DNA from 2 places in the Paenarthrobacter sp. YAF11_1 genome. Region 1 is predicted to be linked to the other one. Evidence: riboswitches for the same ligand, from Rfam matches in the RefSeq annotation. Region 1 holds a riboswitch; the other holds the start of a gene.
The links. Region 1 has a riboswitch for cyclic di-AMP ahead of AB4Y77_RS14490 (hypothetical protein). Riboswitches for the same ligand answer to the same signal wherever they lie in the genome.
Positions count from the first base shown of each region.

Region 2: linked by a shared signal. The riboswitch ahead of AB4Y77_RS16080 (hypothetical protein) and the one ahead of AB4Y77_RS14490 (hypothetical protein) in region 1 are both predicted to bind cyclic di-AMP.

Region 1 is NZ_JBFRDF010000008.1:224,490-227,767, reverse strand. It holds gene AB4Y77_RS14495 (FAD-binding protein) at 1-693, shown strand; gene AB4Y77_RS14490 (hypothetical protein) at 869-1,651, opposite strand; cyclic di-AMP (ydaO/yuaA leader) riboswitch at 1,655-1,823, opposite strand; gene AB4Y77_RS14485 (copper resistance CopC family protein) at 1,998-2,630, opposite strand; gene AB4Y77_RS14480 (NCS2 family permease) at 2,745-3,278, shown strand, end outside.
Region 2 is NZ_JBFRDF010000010.1:100,977-104,254, reverse strand. It holds gene AB4Y77_RS16095 (DUF6480 family protein) at 1-254, shown strand, start outside; gene AB4Y77_RS16090 (ATP-dependent DNA ligase) at 289-1,353, opposite strand; gene AB4Y77_RS16085 (hypothetical protein) at 1,399-1,632, shown strand; cyclic di-AMP (ydaO/yuaA leader) riboswitch at 1,762-1,906, shown strand; gene AB4Y77_RS16080 (hypothetical protein) at 1,909-3,249, shown strand.

The DNA.
Region 1 (3,278 bases):
GTGTCACTCACGCCTGATTCCGCCACGGAACGCACCACCACCGTGGTCATCGGAGCCGGCCTGTCCGGCTTGGCAGTTGCCAGTGAGCTCAGCCGCTACGGCGTGGGCTCCATAGTGGTGGACGGGTTTGGCGCGTTGTCCACAACCGGGCCGTCAGTCCACACAGGCATGCTTCAACGCTGCGATGCAGCCGACCCCGCAGCCATGCAGGAACGCAACGAGATCCTCCGCCACCTGCGGAACTATGCAGCAAGCCATCACCTGGATGTCCGCAGCACCACGCGGGCTGTCCGCCTCGATTTCCTTGGCTCCGACCCTTCCCAACAGATCGGCTACGGACTGGCCGCCAGCATGACCACCGCCGGGCTCAGGACTGGGCTCCACGCCTCAGGCCCCCTTGAATCCACCCGCCGCCAGTGGGCCGTCCACACTGCCAACGGCGTTCTTCTGGCGGACCACATTGTGGTCACGCGCTGCGCGCAGAGCCAATTGCGCCGCATGCTGGCCGAACTTGGCATTGCAATCGGCCAGAACCTGGTGGCTGCGATGCGGGCCGTCGGGATGCACCTTGTAGGTGTCGGCGAACTGATTACGCCCACACCCAAGGAAGTACTTCGACAGGCGAAGGCCGTGGGCCAGGCAATATCGTCCAAAGTGGCCCTCACCGCAGGGCCAAGCATCGTCACCGCCTAGCAGAACAAACCCGGACGACTCCAGACAAAGGCCGTCGGGCTATACAGCTGAGGCGCGCTCTATCCCGGTGTCGCACCTGGCTCTGAACTTTTCCGCACATAACTTAACGCCAAAGGCCGGTGCCTTCGAGGACTAATTCCTCAAAGACACCGGCCTTTGGTCTGAAGCGTGAGGCTTATGCGCCAGCGCGTACGTAGGTCAGGGGACCCGTAGCGGTCAACCAGCTGATCGGGTGGATGCCCGTCTGGTTGCCGTTGATGCCACCGCTGATGGCCTGGCCGTTGCCGATGAAGATGGCGACGTGGCCGGACTGAACGATCATGTCACCGGGCTGGGGGTCACTGACAACCTTGCCGTAGTTCATGAACTGCATGGGGCCGAGGTCACCAACGGGGATGCCTGCGGAGCCGAGCGCGCGCTCCACCATGGCGGTGCAGTCCTGCATGATGCCGATCTGGGCGTAAGCCGAGGCAACCATGGCAGCGTTGACGCCACCCACGGCCGGGGCAGCAGCGGGAGCAGGAGCAGCAGCGGCCGGAGCGGCAGCAGCAGCCTTGGCAACAGGAGCCGTTGCGGCGGCAGTGGTGACTGCTGCCTTCTTGGCGACGGGAGCCGGAGCAACCGGAGCAGGCTTCTCGATAACCGGAGCTGCTACGGAAGCAACAGCAGGGCGCTCGAAGTTGACGGTAGCCGTAGCCAGGGCGGTAACAACCTGGGTGGGAGCGTCGGCTGAAACGGTCTCAGCGACCGTGGCCGGGCTGGAATCCCGCTGAACCGGAGCTTCAGCAGCGTGAGCTGCAATGGAGCCGGTCAACACAAGGCCCGAGGCTGCTGCAATAACAGCTGCCTGGCGGCCAGCGCCGGAAGCGTTGCTGGCGACTGCCTTGGAGATGGAGATGAACGGATTAGGACGTACGCTGTCCGCCTTACGACGGCCGCGAAGAATGCGTGAAGACATGAAAGAGCCTCTCCCGATGCCTGCGAGGTTAGCTGTCGGATTCGGATGGGAGTCACCCGGCCACTATCCCCCGCTGTTCAGCGGAAGCTTCGTGACTTCACCCCAAGGCACGCTCGAAAGCGACCTAAAATGGGTTCCCCGTCTCTGCCGTAAGGTTTGTCTGCGAACGGATTCCGGACTGCGGCAGAGCTAGGCAATCAGGCCGGAAGTGCCCGTTACGTGGAACAGGCACAGGTACTACCGTACGCGATGATCACGCGGAAGTCACATTTAAGTAACGAGAAGCGCGCTTCCGGCGTGTCGCAGTAACCGTTTCGAGATCTTCGCAGCTACGTAGAAAACCCTGTTATTCCGCGGGAGAATCGCCATCTGAGTCGTTCGAAGCAGCGAGTTTTCTCCGCGCTGTAACAGCCAGAAAAATAACGAGACCGACAGCAACAACCGCCAAGCCCACAATGCTCCACGGGAAGGGCTGGGAGGCATCCGCGGCTGGCTCGCTGTTACCGGTTCCCGGCGCCCCGGTCCCCGCCGTCGGTACTGCTGCTGAAGGTGCTGAAGCGGACGGCGAGACTGCCGCCGAGCCGTTGGCCGCCGTCGCGCTTCCTACGGTGGCCGTGAAGGTAAAGGTGCCCTCAATGGGGTGGGAATCGCTGCTGACGACGCGCCAGACCACTGTGTATTCGCCGCCCGGGGCGCCTTCGCGCAGCTTCTGGACCGCCTGGTTGTCGATGATCTCAACGGGGCCGTCGGCCCAGTTTTCGCCACCTGCCGTGACCGTCACGCCGGAACCGATGGCAAGCGGTCGGTTGTTGAACGTGATGGAGACCGACGCCGGGACCTGCGTCACGGCGGTACCGTTGGCCGGCGTCGTGGATTCAGCGACGTCGTGGGCGGACGCGGGAGCCGCAGAAAACAGCAGGGCGGACGCGAAGGCAAGAGCAGCGACGACGGCGGCCAGAAGCGGGCGGATGGTACGCATGGGGCGGTTTCTCCTAGTGTTGGCTTCCTTACAGACTAGGCGAATCGTCCGGAGGGCCCGTACCGGACCGCTTAGGATTTGAGAGCACACTCCCCTCAATCCCCGGAGTCCTTCATGCTTAAACAAGGTTCTGCCGTAGACCGCTACTTCAAAATTACTGAACGTGGATCCACGTACTCGAGGGAAATTCGTGGCGGCTTCGCAACGTTCTTCGCCATGAGCTACATCGTGGTGCTGAACCCGCTGATTCTTTCCGGGGCGGATTCCAGTGGGGCCTCCCTCGGTTTCACGGCCGTCGCAGCCACCACGGCCTTCGTGGCGGGAATCCTGACCATCCTCATGGGCGCTTGGGCCAAGCACCCGTTCGCCGTGGCAACCGGCCTGGGCGTCAACGCCTTCGTTGCCGTCACTGTGGCCTCGCACCCGGAGCTCACCTGGCCGGACATGATGGGCCTCGTGGTGCTCTCCGGCGTCACCATGCTCATCCTGGTGCTGACCGGTTTCCGTACTGCCGTGTTCAAGGCCGTGCCGGAAGCCCTGAAAACGGCGATCGTTGTAGGTATCGGCCTCTTCATTGCGCTGATCGGGCTGGTCAATGCGGGATTTGTGCGCCGAATTCCCGACGCCGCCGGCACCACGGTTCCCTTG
Region 2 (3,278 bases), on a different contig from region 1:
CAGACTCGAATGAGGAAACCCAAGGCTTCGGTGCAACCGGTGCTACAGGGCCGTTTGATGCAACATCCGATGCCGACAGCATCCACGAGGATCCCGACATGCGCCAGGATGAGGACGATGATCCCGCGGCCTCTGCCAACCCGGATCCCCTCGACGGAAACGTCACGGGCTTGGAACCCGGCGGCGGAGTACCCCCGGGAGAAACCCCGCCCGCCGAGGGCAGCATGAGCAGCGACCAAGGACACGAAGAGTAGCTCCGGCCACGACTGAACGCCCAGGCGGGACCGGCTAAGGCAGGGTCAGGATCTTCCCGAGATCGTACGCAACCGGCTCCTCCAACTGCGAGTAGGTGCAGCTCTCAGGGGTCCTGTCCGGCCGCCACCTGCGAAACTGCGTGGTGTGGCGGAACCGCTCGCCCTCCATGTAGTCGTACGCCACTTCAATTACCAGCTCGGGACGCAACGGCACAAAGGAGAAATCCTTGCCTCCGCTCCACCGGCTTTGGGCGCCGGGCATCCTGGACCCTGCAGCCCCCTCGCCTTGACTGGCCCATTCCCCCCACGGGTGCTCGCTGAGTTCCACTTGGTACGGCTCAAGCTCAGCCACCAGGGCCTCTCGCTTGGCCATGGGGAACGATGCCACCACCCCCACATGCTGGAGTCGACCGGCGTCGTTATAAAGACCCAACAGCATGGACCCCACAACTTTCGCGGTCTTGTGCCAGCGGAAGCCAGCCACCACGCAGTCCGCGGTGCGCTCGTGCTTGGTCTTGAACATCACGCGCTTGTTGGGTAAATACATCCCGTCCAAGGGCTTGGACATCACCCCGTCCAGACCTGCGCCCTCCAACTGCACGAACCATTCCTGCGCGCGCTCCAGGGCCGTGACCGCGGGCGTGACGTACACGGGAGGCTCCGCCTTGGCCAGCGCACGCTCCAAAATGGCGCGGCGTTCGGAGAACGGCCTGCCCATGAGGTCGTCGTCGCCGAGGGCGAGGATGTCGAACGCGATCATGGACGCCGGGGTCTTCTCGGCGAGCATCCTCACCCGGCTGTCGGCCGGGTGGATCCGCTGCTGAAGCACCTCGAATTCGAGCCGATTGCCCTCGATCAGGACAATCTCGCCGTCGATCACGCATTTGTCCGGAAGGTTCTTCCGCAGCGCCTCCACCAGTTCGGGGAAGTAGCGGGTCATGGGCTTCTCATTGCGGCTCCCCAGGATGATCTCATCCCCGTCTTTGAAGACGATGGTCCGGAATCCGTCCCACTTGGGCTCGTAGTGCCCAACATCGGGGATGGTGGGGACGGACTTGGCGAGCATGGGCGAGACGGGTGGCATCACAGGCAGGTCCATAGTCAATGTCTACCTGCCGGTGCAGCGCGAAGCTAGTGTTGGGCCATGGATATCTTGCTCGCGGCGGCTGCAGTGCTCGGATTCCCGGCTCTGATGGCCGGCGTGTGGTACTGGTCATCGCGCCGGAGCAGCCAGGGCAAGGTCCGGCGTGCAGCTACCGGCGGGATGCTGGGAGTGGCGGATGAAATCTTCCGCCCGGAAACCCACCAAGCCGTGCAGATCCAGAGGATCCAGCATGAGTTGCCCGCGCCGGCACCGGCCCCGAAGCCTAAACGCTAGAACCCTCTCATCTTGGGAGGCCTACCGTCCGTTATATTAATGTGACTTTACTTTCCGGCTCATGTACCGTCGTAGGGCGACCCGTATCTCCGCTGGGCCGCTTCCGGAATGACGCCGAGCTCTGCCGCATTCCGGGATCCGCCAGACCCGCGGCAGAGGCGGGGGACCCAAAAGTTCCCGGACTTTCCAAAGTCCTTGGGGTGAAGCCGCTACGGCGGCCGGACGGCCTCGTCCGAACCCGACAGCTAACCTCGAAGGCGTTGAGAGGCAACCACCATGTCCCCAACCATGGATCAGCCGCGCCGCGCCGAGACTGAACGCGAGCGCACCAAGCCAACCGGACGCCGTCGGGCCCAACCCAGCGGATCCCCCATCAGCGTGCAGGCAGACACTGCTGCCGCACCCGGAACGACAAGCACGACGCCGGAGGCCGCCACTGCGGCCCTTCCCACCGTCGCGACACCCATCACGCGAGCGGCCGCGCGCGCGGCCGAGCGGGAGCGGGCAACCCTGGCTGTGATCGCGCCCGCCGCCCCGGCGTCGTCCGAGGCCGAGCCAGCTGCATCCGCAACAGGAGAGCCCTCCGAAGCTGCCGAGCCGGCAACCGCGGCCATTCCGGTCGTGGAGGCCGCACAGGCTGCAGCTCCGGCTTCCACCACGCCGGGGCCTCCTACCTCGGCCATTCCGATTGTTCAGGCGTCACGTTCCGAGCAGGAGGATTCCGAGCAGCCGACAACGCCTCAGCCTGCCGCGTCCCAACCTGCCACCGCCGCCATTCCTGTTGTGGGCGCCCGCCACGAGCCGGCTGCCGCACCCGTTTCACCGCGGGGCACATCCCCGGCGCAAGTTGCTGCGGCCGCCACAGCGTCGGCTTCACTGGCAAGCCGCAAGGACGTTCGAAAGCAGTCGGTCGCTCCCAGTTCTTCCAGGCCGGGAATGGGCGGATCGTCCCTTGGCCGGGAAACCCAGGCGGTCCTGCGTAAAGCTGCGTCTGTCAAGCACATGAGCCAGCGCATGGCCGTGGTGGCTGGCGCCCTCGGCCTGGTCCTGACAGCCGGGACCTTGGGGCAGGCCCTCGAGCTGCCGTTCTTCGGCCAGGAGACGCCTTCCCAGGAAGCCAACGCCGCCGATCGAAATTCGGGCACAGCGGCACCCGCACCCAGCGCCTCCTACTCGACGGCCTCGTCACCCTCCGCGTCAGCTGCAGCGACGTCGGCAGCCGGCCAGCCGGCCACGATTCCGGAGGCGCCCGCACCTGTGTCGCCGTCGTCCGTTCCCACCCCGAAAGTCTCCTTGGCCGACCCCGTCTGGGTCCCGTCCGCAGTGCCGTCAACCATCGCCGCGGCACCCAGCACCGCCAGCCCGGTCCCCACCCAGCCTGCGCCTGCACCCAGTGAGGTGCCGTCGGACACGATCACCACGCCACCCACGACGCCGACGCCCACAACCACGCCGACGGTCACGCCCACTCCCACTCCTACCCCCACCCCGACGGGGACTCCCACACAGACCACCAAACCCAAGCCCACGGGCAAGCCCAGCGCGGCCACCGCGCCGCAGCCCACCGAGACGGCACTCGAAGAGATCCTTAACGCGGCAAAGGACGCCCTCAAATGAGCACGCGCTTGCCGCGCACCACCACGCAC